2 regions of the Paraglaciecola sp. G1-13 genome follow, and region 2 is predicted to be linked to the other one. Evidence: predicted binding sites of a transcription regulator. Region 2 holds the regulator's gene; the other holds the start of a gene.
What was found. Region 2 encodes LexA, which represses DNA repair genes until DNA is damaged. Its sites were predicted from a motif close to TACTGTATNNNNATACAGTA; they were not measured.
Positions count from the first base shown of each region.

Region 1: a site for LexA is predicted at 1,887-1,906, ahead of AC0L6N_RS04140 (YebG family protein). Genes of this name have one in related genera too.

Region 1 covers NZ_CM147903.1:991,934-1,003,789, forward strand. Annotated here, with positions in the region: gene hscA (Fe-S protein assembly chaperone HscA) at 1-1,426, shown strand, start outside; gene fdx (ISC system 2Fe-2S type ferredoxin) at 1,473-1,811, shown strand; gene AC0L6N_RS04140 (YebG family protein) at 1,950-2,240, shown strand; gene olsF (bifunctional ornithine lipid synthase OlsF) at 2,399-4,174, opposite strand; gene AC0L6N_RS04150 (UDP-2,3-diacylglucosamine diphosphatase) at 4,284-5,102, opposite strand; gene glnD ([protein-PII] uridylyltransferase) at 5,238-7,850, opposite strand; gene map (type I methionyl aminopeptidase) at 7,998-8,789, opposite strand; gene rpsB (30S ribosomal protein S2) at 9,101-9,832, shown strand; gene tsf (translation elongation factor Ts) at 9,965-10,837, shown strand; gene pyrH (UMP kinase) at 11,105-11,848, shown strand.
Region 2 covers NZ_CM147903.1:4,631,493-4,643,348, reverse strand. Annotated here, with positions in the region: gene plsB (glycerol-3-phosphate 1-O-acyltransferase PlsB) at 1-1,554, opposite strand, end outside; gene lexA (transcriptional repressor LexA) at 1,748-2,371, shown strand; gene coxB (cytochrome c oxidase subunit II) at 2,781-3,905, shown strand; gene ctaD (cytochrome c oxidase subunit I) at 3,916-5,514, shown strand; gene AC0L6N_RS19720 (hypothetical protein) at 5,533-5,760, shown strand; gene AC0L6N_RS19715 (cytochrome c oxidase assembly protein) at 5,757-6,359, shown strand; gene AC0L6N_RS19710 (cytochrome c oxidase subunit 3) at 6,371-7,252, shown strand; gene AC0L6N_RS19705 (DUF2909 domain-containing protein) at 7,314-7,523, opposite strand; gene AC0L6N_RS19700 (SURF1 family protein) at 7,593-8,306, shown strand; gene AC0L6N_RS19695 (hypothetical protein) at 8,290-8,850, shown strand; gene AC0L6N_RS19690 (COX15/CtaA family protein) at 8,861-9,838, shown strand; gene cyoE (heme o synthase) at 9,848-10,765, shown strand; gene AC0L6N_RS19680 (SCO family protein) at 10,762-11,400, shown strand; gene AC0L6N_RS19675 (GNAT family N-acetyltransferase) at 11,403-11,856, shown strand, end outside.

The sequences.
Region 1 (11,856 bases), 1.5 Mb from region 2:
GCTAAGCGGTGCTGTGGTAACGGTTCCTGCGTATTTCGATGATGCGCAGCGCCAAGGCACTAAAGATGCCGCGCAACTAGCGGGATTAAAAGTGTTGCGGCTATTAAACGAACCCACAGCGGCCGCCATCGCTTACGGCTTAGACACTGCTCAAGAGGGCGTGATTGCCGTTTATGACTTGGGTGGCGGCACATTTGATATCTCTATTTTACGCTTGAGCAAAGGGGTATTCGAGGTATTAGCCACTGGTGGTGATTCAGCATTAGGCGGCGATGATTTTGATCACATGATTGTTAAGCATTTTCGCCAGCAGCTTGGCCTAGAGGGGGCGTTGTCAAAACGTTTGCATCGGGTCCTATTGGACAAAGCAAAGTTTGCTAAAGAGTCCTTGAGCGACAATGACACTGTTACAGTGGATTTTGCCGATGATGAGCAAAAGCTTCTCAGCTTATCTATTAGTCGAGAAACCTTTCAAGGTTTGATTGCTGACTTAACGAAAAGTACATTACGCGCGTGTCGCAGGGCGCTGAAAGACGCCGAGTTAGAAAAAGACGAAGTGCTAGAAGTCGTCATGGTTGGCGGTTCAACTCGCGTACCTTATGTGCGTGAGCAAGTGGGCGAGTTCTTCGGCCGAACCCCTTTAACCTCTATTGATCCTGATAAAGTGGTGGCCATTGGCGCCTCTATTCAAGCTGATATTCTAGTAGGTAACAAGCCTGACGGTGAAATGCTGTTACTGGACGTATTACCATTGTCTCTTGGCTTAGAAACTATGGGCGGTTTGGTTGAGAAAGTCATTCACCGTAATACCACTATTCCTGTGGCGAAAGCGCAAGAATTTACGACATTCAAAGATGGCCAAACGGCTATGATGATCCACGTGTTGCAAGGCGAGCGCGAATTGGTTGACGACTGCCGTTCGCTAGCCAAATTCACGTTGCACGGTATACCGCCGATGGCGGCTGGCGCTGCGCACATTCGTGTCACCTTTCAGGTAGATGCAGATGGTCTGCTTAACGTGATGGCGATGGAGAAATCCAGTGGCGTTCAAGCTGAGATCCAAGTTAAACCCTCTTATGGATTAGACGAATCACAAATCAGCGACATGCTTAAAGCGTCCATGCAGAACGCCACAGGCGACATGCAGGCCCGCATGCTGAAAGAGCAACAGGTAGAAGCTGCAAGAGTACATGAAGCCCTACAAGCTGCGCTGAATGCAGATGGAGCTGAGCTATTGAGCGCGGCGGAAATCGGCACTATTCAAGCTAGCTTAGAGGTATTAGATATCGCAGGCAAAAATGATGATATCGATGCGATAAAGCAAGCGATTAGCGCGGCCGATGCAGCGAGTCAAATATTCGCAGAAAAACGTATGGATCACTCGATCAAAAAGGCACTGGCCGGTCATACGGTCGACAGCATTTAATTTTATTTAGCGTCAGAATTAATTTTTCGATTTAAGGAAACAACAGATGCCACAAGTTATATTTTTACCTCATGCTGAGCTTTGCCCAGATGGTGCCGTACTCGAAGCGCCTTCTGGCACAACAGTATTGGATGTTGCTTTGAAAAACGGTATAGGCATTGAGCATGCTTGTGAGAAGTCATGCGCCTGTACCACCTGCCACGTCATTGTGCGTGAAGGGTTTGAATCGCTTGACGAGAGTGATGAGTTAGAAGACGACTTACTCGACAAAGCCTGGGGGCTAGAGCCTGATTCGCGTTTAGGTTGCCAAGCTATTATTAAAGATGAAGATTTAGTGGTTGAGATCCCTCGTTACACTGTTAATCAGGTTAGTGAAGGGCACTAATCGCTAATTTTGATTTTGCTTTAACAAAAACCAGCCACAGGCTGGTTTTTTTATATGTGCACGGCGGTAAAAATGAACTGTACATAAAAACAGGTGTTGTGCTATATTTTGTACAGACACGCAATTGAGGATACAAATATGGCCATTATTACCAGATACGTCGTTGAGCATAAAGGGGTTGAAAAGTTTGTGACCGCAGATAAAAAAGAAGCCGATAAGTACGACAAAATGCTAGAAGTAGCAGACAACCTAGCCGAGTACATTGAAGCTAAGGGGATGAAGTTCGAAGCGGATGTTTTAGAGGATTTGGCGATCATGCTGTCTAAAAATAAAGATGCGGTTGGCAAGATGTTCAAAGGTACTGAGGCAAAGTCTGTACTGTCTGACGAAAAAGCTGAAGTAGTCGCCCTTAGTAAAAAGAAAGCCTAAGGATCAGGGCCCAATCACGGCTCAATACTGAGAACTTATACCCACTCCAGTAAACAATGAATCGCTGAGCGAAAATTTATAAATGTAAGCTAAAAGGCGACCGTCAGGCCGCCTATGGCTGCTCAGTAGGTGGCTCTTTATCAATTAGAAGCATAAGATTAACTTGCTTTTTTTAATATCATTTCTTTAGTTTCTCCCTTGCTGTTAGGGGCATCTTTTTCTTCTTTAGCAGCATTGTGCGGCATATAACGCGCTTTTTTCTTTGCTTTGAGCATATGGATATCCGCTAAGACTAGACCATCAATACAATTGCCAAAATCAGCATCAATATTAAAGTCTAGGAAATGAATGCCACCGTTGTCATAGGTTTCCGTATATTGTTTATACAGCGTCGGAACCGCCACTCCCATGTTGGCCAGCATATGCTTTAGTTGGGTAAAATCTTTCTTATAATCACCGCCTGTAAAACTTTCAGCTAAATCGGTTGCCAAATGATAAGGGGTTTTAGAGGTGGCAATAGTGTCTTTATGGGTAAAATACAAGCGGTAAAATTGTACTAACAAGTCTTTGGCCGCTTTAGGGTAGGTATCGCTCAAGGAAACAGGTCCGAACAAATAGCGATAGTCAGGGTGGCGCTGCAAAAATGCCCCTATGCCGTACCATAAGTAATCTAAGCTACGTTTACCCCAATACCTGGGCTGTACAAAACTTCGGCCGAGCTCAAGTCCTTTTTCAAAATACGGCTGCATTGCGTCGGTATAATTGAATAGCGTGGCTGAGTACAAACCATCGGTTCCGGTTTGTGCCAGTAACTTTTTAGCATCACCAAAGCGATAAGCGCCGGCAATTTCTAGATCGTCTGGATCCCAAAGAATCAAATGAAAATACTGGGTATCGTATTGATCAATATCACGTCTGCGGTGACTGCCTTCGCCTACGGCGCGAAACGCTATTTCACGCAGGCGCCCAATTTCGCGCATGATGGGTGAACTACCCTTGTATTGGTATAAGTAGATTGCTTTGCCATCAGTGGTTTCCCCTAAATGCTCACAATCACGTTTTATTGCACGGCTTAGTTCAGTGCGGTTTTCTGGCATAGCAATGGCTTTTTGGGTGGCAAAAATGCCTTGTTTGCCCATGCCGATGCGATAAAGGTGTTTTTTGAGTAATTTAACTTGCTGGATGCGATTAATTTTATCATTGGCATAGGATTCAAATGGGATCACTTCGCCAATACGCATGGGCAAATGCTTACGCTTTTGTTTAAACATTTCTGTGACCAGTAGCATGGCCGCCAATGGCTTATACAGCATGGATACACCATAAAATAGGGGGGAGTTTTTAGCATCAATAAATACTGGCAGGATAGGGGCTTTTGCTTGACGCGCAATACGCAAAAAGCCGCTATGCCAATGGGTATCCCGCACTCCCTGAGGGCGCAGCCTAGACACCTCCCCCGCAGGGAATATAAGTAGTGCGCCTTCTTGCTCTAAATGCTGCTGAATGTTGTGAATATGATCTTTTGCGGTGCCGCCGTCCATGTTATTGACCGGTAACAACATGCAGTGTAACGGGTCGATTGTCATCAACATTTGATTTGCCACGACTTTTACATCAGTTCTGATTTCGCTAACCAATTTTATGAGGGCTAGGGCGTCTAACGAGCCGATGGGGTGATTGGCAATAATAACCAAGCGACCTTGGCTTTGAATATGCTCACGCTCGTTATCACGCACCGAATAGCTAACATTGAAGTATTCAATAACTTGTTCAACGAATTCAAGACCTTGGTGGTGCGGATAGCTCTGAGCAAACTCGTTCATTTCTCGCTCATGAAGCAAATGTCTTAGTACAAATCCTGCTGACTTAAACAACCACGGCTTTTCAGCCACTTTTGGGTAGTGCTTGTGTAAAACGTCATTAACCGTAAACATAGAGAGTGCCGTTATTGCTGTTATTAGGGCTCATACTAGCGACGATATATGACGATTTGGTGCCAGTTAAATGGCAATTTAATTACAGTACAAAGAACAAAAACGACCATCAGGCGGCTTTATTTTGGCTTTTTGCTTTGCTCATGCGTAGGTTGAATAGATTGCTGGCGTGAGCCGTCTGGGTCCAGTAAATCAGCTTCATTTCCCCGCTTGCTAACTCCGTTAAGGCTGAGCAGTTTTCAATCCAGTCTCCATCGTTGTAATAGGTTTTCCCATTGATATTATCAACTTCGGGGTGGTGAATGTGCCCACAAATGACGCCGTCTAAGTCCATTTCCGTCGCGCGGTTAATGCACGCATGCTTATAGCGGCTAATGGCTTTATTAGCCTCTTTTATATGGCTCTTTAAATAGCCTGCCAATGACCAATAGGGGAATTTAAGCGATGCGCGAGCGCGGTTATACCAACGATTAATAAATAATAAAAAGTCATATGCCTTATCGCCTATCCATGACTGTAAAGGGCCGAAGCAAACTTCTTGATCAAACTGATCGCCATGAAGCACCAATAATTTTTTACCGTCTGCTGTGATGTGAACGGCTTCTCTGGCTATTTCGATTTCACCAAATGTGATGCCATCATATTTTTGCAATGGAGCATCATGATTGCCGGGCAAAAAGATAACGCGAGTGTCTTCCTTTGATAAACACATGAGTTTGTGCAGCACCTTATTATGCGCCTCAGGCCAGCGGAATTGCTTGCTCATTGCCCACATATCGATAATGTCACCTACTAGGTATAATGTCTCAATAGTTGAGTGCTCTAAAAAGTCGAGCAAGTATTCAGCTTTACAGTCTTTGCTGCCTAGGTGAATATCAGACAACCAAACTGTGCGGTAGTGCGCGCGATAAACCAGTGTGTTTTTCATGGTAAAACCCTTTAACTGTTTAGCGCTTAGGCTAAAAGCAGGGTTTTACAGTAAAGTGACGTTAATTTGAAAGTATCATGACAGTGAGCTCTCATTACCGATATATGGCAAAGAGCTCACTGGTGTTGGTGGGTATTAATCTAGGGTGTCGGATAAGCGCTTTTTGAGCTCGATTTCCTGATTTTGTGTTAAGGCTTTGTCGTCACTATTGCTAATGATGAATAAATCTTCAGCCCGCTCGCCGATCGTGGCGATTTTAGCCATACGTAATGAAAACTCCATTTCCACCAATAAGTTGCCCACTTTAGCCAACAGCCCTGGCGCATCTAATGCTTCAAGTTCAACCAGCGTGACATCAGGCTGACTAGAATAGAACCGCACTTTAGTGGGGACGTCCAGCTGTTTCATTTGACGGGACATTTTACGACGGTTCTGGTGCTCTTCACCCGGTTTGTTTAGCTGATTGGTCACAGCTTCTTTTAAACTGCTTAAGCGACTCGCCGAGTCAATCCTGTCTCCAGATTGTTCCAACACAATGAAGCTATCAAAGACGTAGCCATCATTGGTTTTCATGATCTGCGCATCATGAATCGAACAGTTGCGGCTATCAAGTACAGAAGCAACCTGAGCGAACAAGTTGATTTTATCTTTACCATACACCAGCAATTCTGTACCCGATTTAGCGGTGTGTTCATTGGCTTCGACGAGTAAAAAGTCATCAGTCATAGGATGGGCAGCTAGAATAACGCCCGCATGCCACGCAATTTGATCGGGCTTGAAACGCACAAAGTAATCATCCGTTAAGCGCTTCCAAAACTGTTCAACTTGGCTTTCATTTACGCCGCGGTTTACCAGTAGTCTTTTTGCTTTGGTCTGATGTTCGTCAATCCTATCTTGCAAAGCAACCTTGCATTCCAAGCCGTTATCTAAGGCTTTTTGTGTGAGCAAATACAGTTCACGAAGTAGGGTGGCTTTCCAGTCATTCCATAAGTTGTCATTGGTGGCACGTATATCAGCCAGTGTAAGCACATAAAGGTGATTAAGGTGATTGTGCGTGCGCACATTACCCGCAAATTCGTTGATCACCTCTGGGTCGTATATATCGCGGCGCTGTGCAATAACGGACATCATTAGATGGCTTTCAACTAACCAAGCGATGAGTTCGGCGTCTTTGTCATTAATGTCATGCATGGTGCAAAACTCGGCGACATCTTTAGCGCCTAATTTAGAGTGGTCACCGTTACGGCCTTTACCAATATCATGAAAGATAGAGGCAATGTATAACAGCTCTGGTTTGTCTAGGTTACGCACGATACGGCTACAACGAGGAAAGCCTGCGTTGCCCTGACTGTATTGATAAACGTTCTTAACTAATCGATGGGTGTGCTCATCGACAGTGTACGCATGAAATAAGTCGAATTGCATCATGCCTACAATATGATCCCATTGCGGTAAATAGGACTGTAAAATACCGTGCTTATGCATGATGTCCCACCCTAAACCAAAGAAATCTGGGTGTTGCATCAGTTCAATAAATAGCGTGCGACAGCGAGGAATTTCGCAGTAATATTGACTATGGAACTTACGACGCGCTAAGCGTAGTTGACTAAGTACGCTTGAATGCAAACCTTCAATTTGCGGCGTATCTGCAATCAGTAGTAAGCATTGCAGAATGTCTTCTGGCTCATTGAATACGTTGTCATGCCGCGTGGCGAGTAGACCATCGGCAATTTCAAAGCTTGGATTGATAATTGAGCGATCTTTGACTTTGATATGCAATACATCGTGTCCAAAACGTTGCAATAACATTTCGTTAAGCTCACTAATACGTCTTACCGTTCTGAAAAACGATTTCATCATGCGCTCGACAGATGCCTTACCATCATCACCATAACCTAAGCGACTGGCCACATCATTTTGATAATCAAATAACAAACGATTTTCGCTGCGCCCAGCTTGCATATGCAGTGCAAATCTTATGCGCCATAGATTAGAGCGACACTCTAGTAGCTCTTGAAATTCTTGCTCTGTGAAGTAACCGCGTTCTACCAATTCCGTGCCCTTCATCACCTTAAAGTGTTTCTTAGCTATCCAACCAATATTTTGTATGTCACGCAAGCAGCCAGGGCTCTCTTTAACATTGGGTTCGAGGTTATAAGAGGTGCCTTTAAATTTAGAATGGCGTATTTGTTGTTCTTTTGATTTAGCGATAAAAAAGTCTTTGCTAGTCCAATAACCGCGCCCATGAAGTTTTTTATTCAGAGTTAAAAAGGTGTCCTGATTACCTGTCAAAAGCCGAGCTTCGACCAAATTTGTCGCTATGGTGACATCACCACGGGCTAGGGAAACGGTTTCCTTTATGGTACGAACTGATTGGCCTATGTCTAAACCAACGTCCCACAAAAAGGTGATAAACTGACCTATGGTATTTTGCTGGGCTTGAGAGAGCGAACTAGGGCTAAGTAGCAACAGGTCAATATCTGAATAGGGTTGCAGTTGGCCTCTACCGTAACCGCCTACCGCCACCAATGCTATTTTAGTTTCTTTATGTAAATCGAGTAGTTCCCATGCATGGCATAAAAGAGCATCGACAAAGGTGGCACGACCAAGAACAAGGCTGTCTACATCTACTCGGGTAAACTCACTCTCTAACCAGTCATAACTATCGCTGATGCAGGCTTTAAATGCAGGAATGTCGTCAGTGGATTGAATAAGTTGGATTTGATTTATTAACGTTTGCAAAGACAAGATACGGTCCTTTATTCAATTGGATGACGATTTAATTACACAGATATACTCTTAAGGTTCATCTAATTAAAGCCTAATGACAAATAACTAATTCCGGTAAGAATTAATTATTTATCATAAGCTTAGAAAAGAGTTTACGAATGACGCTTAATGATTAATGACGCGCTCTATTTCCTCATCGTCCCGCAGGGTAAGAATTTCGACCCCGGTTTCGGTCACTAATAAGGTGTGCTCCCATTGAGCGCTAAGGCTGCGATCTTTAGTGACGACGGTCCAGTCATCAGGCAACACTTTAGAGTAACGTTTACCTGCATTGACCATAGGTTCGATGGTAAAACACATGCCGGCCTCCAATACCTCACCTGTGTTTGGGCGACCATAGTGAACGACCTGAGGCTCTTCATGGAAGTTAGCGCCGATACCATGACCACAGTATTCACGTACAATTGAATAGTTATGGCCTTCAGCATGTTGCTGTATGGCGTGCCCAATGTCGCCTAAACGCATTCCCGGCTTTACCATCTTAATGCCGATATAAAGGGCTTCTTGGGTGACGCGGATTAGGCGTTCAGTCATAATGCTTGGTTTGCCAACCACAAACATTTTTGACGTGTCGCCGTGGTAACCGTCTTTTATAACGGTGACGTCAATATTCACACTGTCGCCGTCTTTCAATTTTTTGTCGGCCGGAATGCCGTGGCAGATAACATGATTAACAGAGGTACAGATAGACTTAGGAAACGGCGGATTACCATAATTCAACGGGGCAGGGATGGCCTGTTGTTCATTAACGATGTAATCATGACAAATTTGGTTCAGTTCTTCTGTGGTCACGCCTTTTTTGACGTGAGGACCAATCATTTGTAATACATCTGCTGCGAGTCGCCCGGCAACGCGCATTTTTTCAATTTCTTGTGCGGTTTTGATAGTAGCTGGCAAAGCAATGTCCTAATTTTTTCGGGTCTTAATAAATGTGGTTATATCTTAACTTTTCAAGGCGCTGGTGTATAGCGCCTATACCTAAACTTGAATTTCCCTCATTCTCGTGATATAAAGCGCCCCGCTGAAACAACTGTTCATTGATATGCTCTTCTGAACTTGTCATAAAACGGTTATTTACAGCGACTAACTTATATTTAATAACACACATACATCGACACAGTTTTCGGGGTGTTTGTGCAAGATTCGTCTGCACAGATCGAGACCTGGGATGTATGGAGGCCTAACCCCATATTAAGGAAACTAATATAATGGCAAATGTATCAATGCGCGATATGCTTCAAGCAGGCGTTCACTTCGGTCACCAAACTCGTTACTGGAACCCAAAAATGAAACCTTTCATCTTTGGCGCTCGTAACAAAGTTCACATCATCAACTTAGAAAAAACGGTTCCGTTATTCAACAATGCGTTGAATTACATCGGCAGCGTTGCTTCAAAGAAAGGTAAAATCCTTTTTGTTGGTACTAAACGTGCAGCAAGTGATTCAGTTCGTGACGCAGCAGTTAAATGTGACCAGTTCTACGTTAACAAACGTTGGTTGGGCGGCATGTTGACTAACTGGAAAACAGTTCGTCAATCAATCAAACGCTTGAAAGATCTAGAGCAACAAAGCCAAGACGGTACGTTCGACAAAATCACTAAGAAAGAAGTGCTTATGTTACAACGCGAAATGGCTAAGCTAGAAAACAGCTTGGGCGGGATCAAAAACATGGGCGGTCTTCCTGATTGTCTTTTCGTTGTTGATGCTGATCACGAGCACATTGCGATTACCGAAGCGCGTAACCTTGGTATTCCAGTTGTTTCTATCGTCGACACTAACTCAAACCCAGATGGTGTTGATTACATCATTCCTGGTAACGATGATGCGATCCGTGCAGTTCAACTTTACTTGAACTCTGCTGCTGACGCCGTTATCGAAGGTCGTGAGAAGAACATTGAAGTACAGGCTGAAGAAGGTGAGTTTGTTGAAGCTGCTGAGTAATCAGCCCCTTTAATATTCCTATTGAGTCAGTCTGTTAATGCACAAATGTGCATGACACGAAAATCTAACAGGGGCTAATGCCCCTGTTTTTTAATCCTAATTTAAGTACATTATATTGCTGAGGAAACGACAATGGCAGTGACAGCAGCCCTAGTTAAAGAATTACGCGAGCGTACCGCTGCAGGTATGTTGGATTGTAAAAATGCACTAGTTGAAGCTAACGGTGACATCGAGTTAGCAATCGAAAACATGCGTAAAAATGGCCAAGCAAAAGCGGCTAAAAAAGCAGGTCGTATCGCCGCTGAAGGCGTTATCTTGACCAAAGTTGCTAACGGTGTAGCAACAATGATCGAATTGAACAGTGAAACAGATTTCGTTGCTCGTGACGAAGGTTTCATCGCATTCGGTAGCAAATTGATCGAAGTGGCGTCTGCTAACAAAATCAATGACATTGAAACGTTGAACGATTCAGTGGTTGACGGCGTTAAAGTAAGTGACGCACGTGACACTTTGGTTGCTAAAATTGGCGAAAACATTTCTCCACGTCGTGTTATCTCTGTTGAAGGTGATAACCTTGGCGCATACGTACACGGCGGCCGCATCGGCGTTATCGCTATCCTTCAAGGTGGCGACGAAGAGCTTGCAAAAGACATCGCTATGCACGTTGCAGCAGCTAACCCTCAGTTTGTTAAGCCAACTGATGTACCAGCTGAAGTTGTTGCTAAAGAAAAAGAAATTCAACTTGATATCGCTATGCAGTCAGGCAAGCCTGCTGACATCGCTGAGAAGATGGTTTCTGGTCGCATGAACAAGTTCACTTCTGAAGTAAGCCTAACAGGCCAAGCTTTCATTAAAGATCCTTCAACGTCTGTAGCACAATTGCTTAAAGCGAAAAATGCTGACGTTATCAACTTCGTACGTTTCGAAGTAGGTGAAGGTATTGAGAAGAAAGAAGAAGACTTTGCTGCTGAAGTAGCTGCACAAATGGCCGCTGCTAAGAAATAATTGCGCCATTTGCTTTTGCGAAAAGCTAATGTCATATAAACTATTGGCACCTCAAATTGAGGTGCCTTTTTATATGTGGACCAAGCTGTATAACGGCACGTACTGTAAAATTCAGTACATTTAGGTTCTTAACGCCTAAGTTTAGCGCTAAGTGTTGAACTATGTGCGCACAAAAGCAACTTAGGTAATGCCTGTACGCTAAGACGTACATTGTTATACCGAGAGTTATTGACCCCCATTATTCGTTAAATAAGGAACAGCCTGCCGATGAGTACAACACCTAAACATGCCTATCGTAGAATATTACTAAAGCTAAGTGGCGAAGCCTTAATGGGCGAAGAAGGCTTTGGAATTGATCCAAAAGTTCTTGAGCGTATGGCGCAAGAAATAAAAGAATTGGTTGAACTGGGTATTGAAGTTGGCTTAGTCATAGGCGGCGGTAACCTATTCCGCGGTGAAGGTTTAGCAAAAGCAGGCATGAATCGTGTTGTTGGCGATCACATGGGTATGCTCGCGACAGTTATGAACGGTCTAGCCATGCGTGATGCGCTACATCGTGCATTTGTTAATGCCCGTCTAATGTCAGCCATTCCACTTAATGGCGTATGTGATGCCTATAACTGGGCTGAAGCTATTAGTTTATTAAAATCTGGTCGCGTGGTTATTTTTGCCGCAGGTACGGGCAACCCGTTCTTCACAACTGACTCAGCCGCGTGTTTGCGTGGTATTGAAATAGAAGCCGATGCTGTGCTTAAGGGCACTAAAGTAGACGGTGTATATGATTCAGATCCTGCGAAAAATCCAGATGCCGTGTTATACAAAAAACTGTCTTACTCTGAAGTATTAGACAAAGAATTAAAAGTGATGGACTTGGCGGCATTTACGCTAGCCCGAGATCACAATATCCCTATTCGCGTTTTTAATATGAATACCCCAGGATGCTTACGCGCAGTTGTGCTTGGTGAAGATGTTGGTACCGTAATTTGCCATCCAGAAAAACAAGATAATTAATTAGGAAG
Region 2 (11,856 bases):
TCGGCCCATAACATCATTGGCTAAGGTATTCACGGCAGGGGTTAACCAGCGCGGTTTTTTATCGGGTTCTAAATTTTGTGCTTCACGCCAATCTGGCACTTCGCTATCAAGAAAGTTGCTTAAATTAATTGGATCACCGAAATTTAAAAATCCGTTTCCGTAGTTTTTCAGCTTACGTACCGCGGAGAACACCTGAAAAAAAGATTCTTTCTTTTTGTCTGTGCCTTTGAGCTCTTTCAAATAGCTTGAGACTTCCATTACGTGCTCGTAGCCAATGTATACAGGTACAATACTGACGGGGCGGTTAATGCCTTTAATCAGTCCCTGAAGGGTCATGGCCAACATACCCGTTTTAGGCGGTAGTAAGCGACCTGTTCGACTTCGGCCTCCTTCAGGATAATACTTCACGGAATAGCCTTTGTTGAAAAGTAGCTCTAAATACTCTCTGAATACCGCGGTATACAGCTTGTTGCCGGCGAAGCTGCGACGTAAGAAGAATGCGCCACATTTTCGTAAAATTCCGCCAATCGGCCAAAAGTTGAGATTGATACCCGCAGCAATATGCGGTGTCACTAAACCTTCGTGATAGATGACATAAGTTAAAAGGAGGTAGTCCATGTGGCTTCTATGGCACGGCACGTAGATAATTTCGTGGCCATTTTGCGCTAACGCCCTGACTTTATCGGCATGTTTTACTTCAATGCCGTTGTACACTTTGTTCCATATTTTTGTGAGTAAGCGGTCGCCAATTCTTACTAACCCTTCGCGATAATCTGCGGCAATTTCATCGACATATTTCTTCGCTTTGGCTTGTATCTGGTGATTTGACTGCTTCTTGCTGCGCGCTTCGTCGCTAACTGCTTGGCGAACAGAGTCTGCGCCCAATACTGCGTTATATAATTCTTGTCGTTCGAGTAACATTGGGCCTATGAGATTTTGGCGGCGACGATGAAAGTGCGTGCCCGCTAAGCGGATAAGCTTGTGGCCTATTTCTTCATCACTGCCTTTTAAATCTGCCATGGTACGAGAGGATACAGCCTTGCTGTAACAAACGAAGTTATCTCTACCTAAAAACAGCACAATAAAAAACTTACGTAACCAGTTTGGAGATACCTGGTTGGCGATAATATCTGACCAGCCGGATAGCTTTCGGCCGGGTGCTCTGCCCCAAAAAATGGAAACCGGGACGATTTGCAAGTCTAACTCTGGGTGCTCTCTGTGGATCTGGAACAGACGAGTAACATCATCTGCAATTTTGGTGATCTTCACTTTTCGAGTAAGCAAAGAACGTGGTTGTTGTAAAAACAAACATGCGGGTAATTCCTTACCACCGATTTGCACCGGCTCGGAGGGCTTAGGCAAGCCTAGGGAATTGGTAGACATTTTTAAAGCAAATTGATCAGTGACCGAGTGTGTGCGCAATAGATAAATAATGGGTTTGGTGGTATCGATCCCAAGTTCGGTCGCTATATCTGTAGGAATGCTATTAACTTTAACCAGCCATTTTAGCGGAACAGATATCATTGTCAGCAGCAGTTTATGCAGCCATGCCATAAGAGTGGTACCTAGATAATGAAAGACCTGTATAGGATACCACGTTATTCGGCTTTTCCACCCCGCGTAATCAGTTTACAGGTCAGAGGTCTTATAGAAAATTACCTTTAATAAACAACAAAGAAGAAAAATTTGAGATTTAGCAACGACTGTATATACTCACAGTTAAACTGTATGAAACAACAGGCTGTGTATGCGTCCACTAACTCCCAGACAAGAAGAAGTCTTGCAACTGATTAAAACCACCATGCTAGAAACAGGCATGCCGCCAACACGTGCAGAAATAGCACGGCACCTTGGTTTTAAATCGGCAAATGCGGCTGAAGAACACCTCAAGGCTCTGGCTCGTAAAGGAGCAATTGAGATCTTGCCCGGCACGTCAAGAGGTATCAGGCTCACTGAGCCTTTAGAAGATCAATTAGAAGACCAAGGTTTGCCGCTTATTGGTCGTGTTGCCGCCGGTGAGCCCATTTTGGCTCAAGAGCATGTTGAAATGCATTACAAAGTTGACCCAAGTTTATTTAAACCCAGCGCTGATTTTTTACTTAGAGTTAGCGGCATGAGTATGAAAGACATTGGTATTTTGGATGGTGATTTACTGGCCGTGCATAAAACAACGGATGTGCATAATGGTCAGGTGGTAGTTGCGCGAGTAGATGAAGATGTAACCGTTAAACGGCTTGAGCGAAAAGGTCGACAAGTCGTACTACATGCTGAAAACGAGGATTTCCAACCTATTAAAGTCGATCTAGCGACGCAGCCTTTTAATATCGAAGGTATCGCTGTTGGTGTTATTCGTAATGCTGACTGGATGTAGTTGAACATTTTTTTAGGCAGTTTGCTGTTACATTATTGATCATTTTCGAGCTTCGCAATGGAGTTCGAAAATATTATTTTATTCCATGAAAACATCCCATCTTACCTACCTCATATTGCCTTTTCGCATATCATTTAATCTATGTGTTTGTTACTGAGTTGTTAACGTAACACACTGATAGACTGATTAAAATTTGGTCGATTGAATATAAAATATACAAAAAAACTGGACTACTCCCCCTATTTTGAGTAATGCTTGTTACACGATTAACAAGTCAGTAACAAAACTTGTCGCGTGCTGAACCTTACAATAATAAATTAGAACGTAGAGTTTGATGGTTATCACCACTATTTTACGCGTTTGACAAGCAGGGGGTCGAGTGAAGAAAATTTCGTTGAGTGTAATGGCAATGTTAGGTGCATTTAATTGCAGCACCGCTTTTGCAGATTCAGTGTCCGACTTAGATCAGTACCAATTAAACATGCGCAAAGGTGTGACTGATATCAGCGCCGAGGTATATGACCTACATATGTTGATGTTCATCATATGTGTGGTTATCGCTGTTGGTGTGTTTGGCGCTATGTTCTACTCCATTTTATTTCATCGTAAATCTCGTGGGGCTAAGCCTGCAAACTTCCACGAGAGTGTTAAAGTTGAAATCGCTTGGACCGTCATCCCTTTTATTATCCTCATTGTAATGGCTATCCCTGCAGCCAAAACGTTGATCGCTATGGAGGATGCCAGTGAACCGGAAGTGACGGTGTTGGTAACAGGGTCACAATGGAAGTGGCACTACAAGTACATGGATAACGACGTCGAATTTTATTCTCGCATGGCAACTCAAGCCGATGAGATTACAGGTAAATTAGACAAGGGTGTTAATTACCTCTTAGAAGTAGACCAACCTTTGGTGATCCCTACCGATAAACGTGTGCGTTTTCTTATTACCTCAGACGATGTTATTCATTCTTGGTGGGTACCAGACTTCGCAATCAAGCAAGACGCTAATCCAGGTTTTATTAATGATGCTTGGGCTAAGGTCAATGAACCGGGTATTTACCGTGGGCAGTGTGCTGAATTATGCGGAAAGGATCACGGGTTCATGCCGGTTGTGGTTATCGCAAAAGAGCCCGCCGAATATGATAAGTGGATAGGCGAGCGTCAAGCCATCCAAGAACAGGCAAAAGCTGAAGAGCAAAGATTACTAGCAATGAACATGAGCAAAGAAGAGCTCATGAGCAATGGTCAAAAAATTTACAATTCTGCATGTGCAGCCTGTCATATGCCTAATGGTGAAGGGTTGCCAGGGGTATTCCCAGCATTAAAAGGGAGTGACATTGCGCTGAACGATATGGCTGCGCATATTGATATCGTGCTTAACGGTAAATCAGGTACCGCAATGGCCGCCTTCGCTAAACAGTTAACAATGTCAGAACTTGCCGCAGTGATTACCTATGAGCGAAATGCGTGGGGTAACGATACGGGTGATCTAGTTCAGGCGAAAGACATTAACGCTGCATTAAACGGGCAGTAGGGAGACGATCATGAGCACAGTAACCGACACGATCCATCACGAAAACGATCATCACGAGCATCATGCGCCTCCTTCTGGTATTAAGCGCTGGTTGTACACGACAAACCACAAAGACATAGGCACGCTGTACCTTTGGTTCGCATTTATCATGTTCTTAACCGGCGGCGCGATGGCGATGGTCATTCGGGCGGAATTGTTTCAGCCGGGCCTGCAGATAGTTGAGCCTAACTTTTTCAATCAAATGACCACAGTTCATGGCTTGATCATGGTGTTTGGTGCTGTTATGCCCGCTTTTACAGGGCTAGCTAACTGGTTAGTGCCTATGATGATTGGCGCGCCAGACATGGCTTTGCCTCGCATGAACAACTGGAGCTTCTGGATCTTACCCTTTGCGTTCTTGATTTTACTGTCTTCGTTATTTATGGAGGGGGGCGGCCCTGCATTTGGCTGGACGTTCTACGCTCCTCTATCAACTACGTACAGTGGTGACAGTACTGCTCTGTTTGTTTTCTCGGTACATATCATGGGGATTTCATCCATTATGGGGGCGATTAACGTCATAGTGACGATCTTTAATATGCGCGCCCCAGGGATGACATGGATGAAAATGCCGCTCTTTGTTTGGACGTGGCTGATAACAGCATTTTTGCTTATTGCGGTCATGCCTGTATTAGCCGGCGCAGTGACTATGGTGTTAACAGATAAGTTTTTTGGTACTAGCTTCTTCGATGCCGCAGGTGGCGGCGACCCCGTGATGTTCCAGCATATTTTCTGGTTCTTTGGGCACCCTGAGGTTTACATCATGATACTGCCCGCCTTTGGCATTATCTCGCAAATAGTACCGACCTTTGCACGCAAACGCTTATTTGGCTATGCCTCTATGGTGTACGCCACGGCATCTATTGCATTGCTGTCGTTTATCGTCTGGGCTCACCATATGTTTACGACTGGGATGCCGGTTTTTGCTGAGATGTTTTTCATGCTAGCCACCATGCTGATATCTGTGCCCACCGGTGTGAAAGTATTTAATTGGGTAGCAACCATGTGGCGAGGCTCCATGAGTTTTGAAGTACCTATGTTATTTGCTCTAGCGTTTATCGTGCTGTTCACGATAGGTGGTTTATCTGGCTTGATGCTGGCGATAACGCCTGTGGATTTCCAATACCATGATACTTACTTTGTTGTTGCGCATTTCCATTACGTATTAGTGACGGGCGCCATCTTCTCAATTATGGCGGCGGTATATTACTGGCTACCCAAATGGACAGGAAAAATGTTTGATATTACGTTAGCTAAATGGCATTTCTGGTGTTCATTAATTTCTGTAAACGTATTGTTCTTCCCGATGCATTTTGTTGGCTTGGCCGGTATGCCAAGACGTATTCCAGACTATGCATTGCAGTTCGCTGATTTTAATAAATGGATAAGCTTAGGTGGATTTGCGTTTGGTTTATCTCAATTGATTTTCTTAGCGTTACTTATCAAGGCATGCCGTAAACAAGGTGACCCGGTAAGTGACCAAGTTTGGGAAGGGGCAGAAGGTCTAGAATGGGAAATACCTTCACCTGCTCCGTATCATACGTTCGAAACTCCGCCTGTTATTAAATAGGCGGTACAGGAGCATATTATGTTGCTAGTCAAAAAGAGGTTTTCCAAGACGCGACTTTTGAAGCGTTCTGTTGCATTTACTTTCGGCTTAATTGCGTTTGGCTTTTGCAATAGCTTGCAAAGTGATGCTTATTTTCCTCTCAATGATACCGTGCATTTCGCATTACAAAGTGAATATACCAATGCGCAGTACGCTCAGCAGGGTCTGGCTCAGTCTTACTCAGGGATGTTCTGGCACTCGCTATGACAGACAACAGGCAAGAGCCTAATACGTCAGATGCTGCCAGTGCTGAAAAGCCGAGCAGTCATGGCAAGATGGTAATTAAATTACTCGCTATCGTATTGGGGATGTTTGGTTTCGGTTTTGCATTAGTGCCTCTTTATGATGTGTTTTGTGATTTAACTGGGTTAAATGGTAAAACGGCTAACTCCGCGGCGGTTTATGAGGTCATGGAAATCGATGAGTCTCGCACTATAACCATCGATTTCATCACACGAACCAATACCGGTATGGCGTGGCAGTTTGAAGCAGAAAAACGTCAAGTCCGGGTTCATCCGGGGCAGATGAATGAAATTAATTTTACTGTTAAAAATCCGACTGCTCACCCTGTTGTCGGTCAAGCTGTACCTTCGGTTTCACCTGGTACGGCGGCGTTATTTCTAAACAAAACAGAATGCTTCTGTTTTGAGCAACAGGTTTTGCAAGCAGGTGAATCAGCGGTTATGCCCATGCGGTTTTATGTGGACCCACAGTTACCTGAAGACATTACCTATTTTGCATTGCAATACACCCTGTATGACGTCACGGCGACAGCGGGTGATCTTGTAATGAATAGTGGTCAATAGGAGAACGAATAATGGCTCAGCCAGATTATGAAAAGTATTATGTTCCGGATAGCAGTCCTTGGCCGATAGTGGGAGCCATTGCATTATTTTTAATTGCCGTTGGTGCAGGTAACTTTGTGATTGAACAAACCAAAGGCACGTCTGGTTACGGTGGATATATTCTGACAGCTGGTTTTGCGACTCTGATATTTATGTTGTTTGGTTGGTTTAGAAATCAAATTCATGAGTCGATGAGTGGCTTATATAGCGATCAATTAGGACGCTCATATCGACAAGGTATGGCTTGGTTTATCTTTTCTGAAGTCATGTTTTTTGCAGCATTTTTCGGTGCGCTTTTTTACGCTCGAATGATTTCAATACCTTGGCTAGGTGGCTCTGGCAACAACGCCGCTACAAATGAAGTGTTATGGCCTGCATTTCAAGCAATGTGGCCGCTGGTGCAAACCCCTGGCGGCACAGAAACAGAAGCCATGGGCTGGTATGGCCTACCTCTGATTAACACCGTCATCTTATTAATTTCATCCGTTACTTGTCATTTTGCGCATGTGGCACTTGAAGAGAATAAACGTGGCCGCTTGAAACTTATGCTTGGTATAACTGTGCTGCTTGGAGCGATTTTTATGTCGTTGCAGGTTGAGGAGTATATTCATGCTTATCAAGAAATGGGACTAACCCTGCAATCGGGTGTGTATGGCAATACCTTCTTCTTATTAACCGGCTTTCACGGACTGCATGTGACGTTGGGCGCAATTATCCTGTTTATTATGCTACTTAGGATCTTTAAAGGGCATTTTACTCCTGAAAATCACTTCGCTTTTCAAGCAGGTAGCTGGTATTGGCACTTTGTTGATGTGGTTTGGGTAATGCTGTTTTTCTTTGTGTATATATTGTAATTAAGGTGACGTACTCACAGGTTAAAAACGGGCTTGTGGGTACGTCGTGTAAAGTAAAATATTAATAAGGACGTGGGTTGGGCTCAATAAGACCAGTGGCCATGGCAATAAGTATGACCACTACAATTGCCACCGAGGTTAATACCCGTCTTCCAATATATTTGCTCATATTCGCTTGTTTTGGTTCGTTTTTAAGCATTACAGTCATGGCTTTAAATAAGTTATAAATCATAACGATAAGTAGTATTCCGATGATTATCTTGATGAGCACTTTGTTCTTTCCTCTCGCTGTTATTTTTATTGTTGATTAGGCATGCTTAGGCTTATTAAGCGATTACCTATGATTTCTACACTAGTGACTTTGTGCGCAGTTGTCATCATGTTTGCACTGGCTAATTGGCAATTGCACAGAGGATTAGATAAAGGTAAGAGAATGCAAAGTATTGCTTCTGTATCGAGTAACGCGTCATTGTCATTCGAGAGGGTACTCACTATCGATAAGGATATTCAGGATTTGCCGGTAAGCTTTAGTGGCGCAATTGATCCTCAAAAGATTTTTTTAGTCGATAATCGTATCCATCAAGGCCGCCCAGGGTTTGATGTGTATGGTGTAGCACGGCGGCAGACTCAAAACGTGCTGATTAATTTTGGTTGGATTGCAGGTAACTTAATGCGCAATGATCTACCACAAGTCACTTTGCCAAACACGTTATCGGGCGCACTAGGGAGAGTCGTTGAGCCCACAGACAACCCGATGATCACAGAAACAGCAACGCCAGAAGCAATATGGCCTAAGGTCATACAGCAAGTCGATATCCACTTTATAGAGCAAGTTATACAGTTAGAGTTGCCACCTTTCGTGATAACGCTAACGGACAGTAGTGATGATTTCATCCGCAACTGGCAACCCGTGGTTATGCCTCCTGAGAAGCATTATGCCTATGCTGTGCAGTGGATGGGTTTAGGCATCGCCGCTTTTTTAGTTTACTTTTTCGCACTTCGCGCACGTTTTCGCGCTGCACATAAGAAGGGATCCCATGAACAACACGAGTAACAAACGTTTGATTATCACACTCGCCGTGGTGTTTATTTTGCCTGTGGTGTTAGCCAAATTGGCTTTAGATAATAACTGGTTCAATAAAGCAGCGACTAACAAAGGGGAGTTACTATCACCCATATTAGACATGAGCGCTATTCAAGACAACGCTGCTGAGCCCAAGTGGCAGCTGGTATACGTCTTACCTTCACAGTGCAGTATTGAGTGTGAGAATGCCTTGTACAGTGTTGAGCAAGTATGGACAGCGCTTGGAAAAGAGCATGACAGAGTGCGTGCAACTGTCATTAGTACACCTGATAGTGACGTCAGTGTCGCTAGGCGGTTGTATGAGCATAGTGCTGTTAAGTTGTTAAAAACTAACGTGGAAAGTGTTAATAATGTGTTTAAAGGTGAGCCGGTAAATGCTATTTTCATTGCTGATACCTTGAATAACGTGATCTTGCGTTATCCACTTCAAGTTGAGCAACAGCAAGCCATTTTGCATAGTCGTGACATTTTATCTGACCTACGCAAGCTGCTGAAATTATCACGTATTGGTTAGAGGGTCGTTCATGAGGAAATTGGTGTTGGCAGGCCTTATTCTTGCCATAACTGTGATTGTGCTAGGTGCATACACGCGGTTGACCGATGCAGGGCTGGGATGTCCAGATTGGCCAGGTTGCTACGGACACTACAAAGTGCCCGTGGCGCAAGAGCAGATAAATGCTGCAGAACTGGCGTTTCCAGAACGACCTTTAGAGCCCCAAAAAGCGTGGAACGAGATGATCCATCGCTACTTCGCGAGTGCGCTAGGCTTACTCATCTTGATCATCTTTGTGGTGAGCATAGTAAAGCGTGCTTATCATCGACCTATTAAGTTACCGTTTTTCCTGCTATGCCTGGTCATATTTCAAGGCATGCTAGGTATGTGGACCGTCACCCTTAACCTTTTACCTATTGTCGTTATGGGTCACCTTTTAGGCGGCTTTGCCGTGTTGTCATCGTTGTTTCTGCTTTACTTACGCCTTCTACCATATCGCATACCAGGTGGTGATCAGCAAACCCGACGTCTAGCAAAGTTTGGCTTGATAGGGATTGCCATCCTTATAGGCCAAATAGCATTAGGCGGCTGGACATCAGCAAATTATGCGGCGCTAGCCTGTACCGAAATGCCAATTTGCGAGAGCAACTGGTACGAGCGCCTAGATTTTATAGGAGCCTTTAGCTTGCCAGAAGCAGATAACTACGAGTACGGGGTGCACGATTATGCCCAGCGTATGACCATGCATATAGTGCACAGGGCTGGCGCGCTAATTACGTTTATTTATCTGTGCTGGTTGGCTATTCGCATTTACGGGGTAGCAAGCTCTGGATTGTTAAAAAAAATTGCCACTATCATGGTATTAGTACTAGGCATTCAGGTCATTTTGGGTGTCAGCAATGTGGTATTCAGTCTGCCGGTCGGTGTGGCCGTTATGCATAATGCCGTTGCCGCTACACTACTACAAATTTTGGTGTTACTTAGTTACACCCTCTATCGCAAAACATAGGAGAGACCAATGAGCAAATCTGTTGGTGTTGCACCTCATAACATAGTAAATAAATCAGGCCTCCACTGGCGTGATTATTACGAGATGACAAAACCTAAAGTGGTAATGTTGCTCCTACTGACCGCTTTGGTAGGCATGTGTTTGGCGAGTGAAACTTGGATCAGTTGGAAAATACTTTTGGCAGGTTTGACCGGCATTGGTTTTTTATCTTCTGCAGCAGCGGTTATTAACCACGTAGTTGATCGTAAAATTGATGCGCAAATGGCGCGGACCTCGAATCGCCCGATGCCTAAAGGCAAAGTTTCTCCCCAGCGAGCGCTCGTTTTTGCAGGCGTGCTTACGGTGGTGGGCTACCTTATTTTAGAATTATGGGTCAATCGCTTAACCGCTTTGTTGACGTTAGCCAGTTTAGTGGGGTACGCATTTATTTATACCATGTATTTAAAACGCGCTACGCCTCAGAATATTGTTATTGGCGGGTTAGCTGGTGCAGCGCCACCATTACTCGGTTGGACGGCGGTAACGAATGATATCCATGCGCATGCATTACTCTTAGTGCTCATCATATTCATTTGGACCCCTCCACATTTCTGGGCGTTGGCCATTCACCGTGAAAAAGACTACGCTCGGGCGAAAATCCCTATGCTGCCATGCACGCACGGGATCGAATTTACTAAAACATCCATTTTACTGTACACGGTGCTATTAGCGCTCATTGGCGTGTTACCTTATCTGATTGGCATGACAGGCGCGATATATTTGCTAGGCTCCAGCGCATTAAACGCTGGCTTCTTGTATTATGCATGGAAATTAAAATTCGCCAGTGACGAACACACCGCTATGAAAACGTTTAAGTTTTCGATTATCCATTTAATGGTACTGTTTGTGGTCTTACTGGTTGACCATTATATGAGATTTACTTTTTGAGCAGATTAAATTTAGCGTTAATCGCCTTAGTGGCATTGGTTGTCGGTGTTGTGATCGCAGTGACTATAGCGCCCCCAAAGAGTGATGAAACGCAGTATATTAAGCTTTACCCGCAAGCGAGAGCCTTGCCTGATTTTTCTTTGACTGACAGTAAAGGCCAACCATTAACCAATAAAAACTTGCAAAATCAATGGACGCTCGTTTTCGTTGGCTACACTTTTTGCCCTGATATTTGTCCCACAACGCTGGCTGACTTAAGCAGCATTTATCCTGAGTTGCAACGCATTAAAGGGCCTTACCCGGTCAAGGTGGCGTTTATTTCGGTCGACCCAGCGCGAGATACAACAGAAAGACTAGCGGAATATATCGATTTTTTTGAGCCTGACTTTATAGCCGCAACCGGCGAGCATGCTGATTTGTTTCCTTTCGTTCGCGCAATGGGCATGATGTATTCGACGTCACAAAGCACAGACGACGAAAACTACTTGGTGGATCACAGTTCATCTGTGGTGGTGGTAAATCCGCAAGGTCATGTTGTGGGTCGCTTTAAACCAGAGTTTGCCCCAGGCAAAGTTGCAGTGAGCGACAGTAAACGGATTCTGCATGACATGACTATCTTAGCGACAACCAAATAACTGTGCCTCGCGTACGTCAGGCAACAGCTCAAGACACGCAAGAAGCGGTAGCCTTGATTATCTCTTCTGCGCCTGAAGCCATTCCCCTTTTATTTAACCAACAATCCCTGCAGCATCAATATTTTGCGCGCAGTTACATGAAGCAAGCTTTTTTACATCAACATGGCCAATTTGGCTTTGGTAATCATTGGGTCATAGAGTTGCAAGGGCAACTTGCTGGGATAGGCTGTGCATGGCAACGTGAAATGGGGGCAATGTATGTACAAGCAACTCTTGAAAGCATGACACAGTATTACCAAGGTACTGATGTTCTTGAAGTGTTGAATCGATGCCAGTCATTACAGCAAGTATTTGCTCGTCCTGCAGACGATGAATTGTGTATCGGGCATATCGGTGTTGCAAAGGCGTTTCAGCGAAAAGGGCTATGCAGTGAACTCCTAACTCATTTTACAGAAA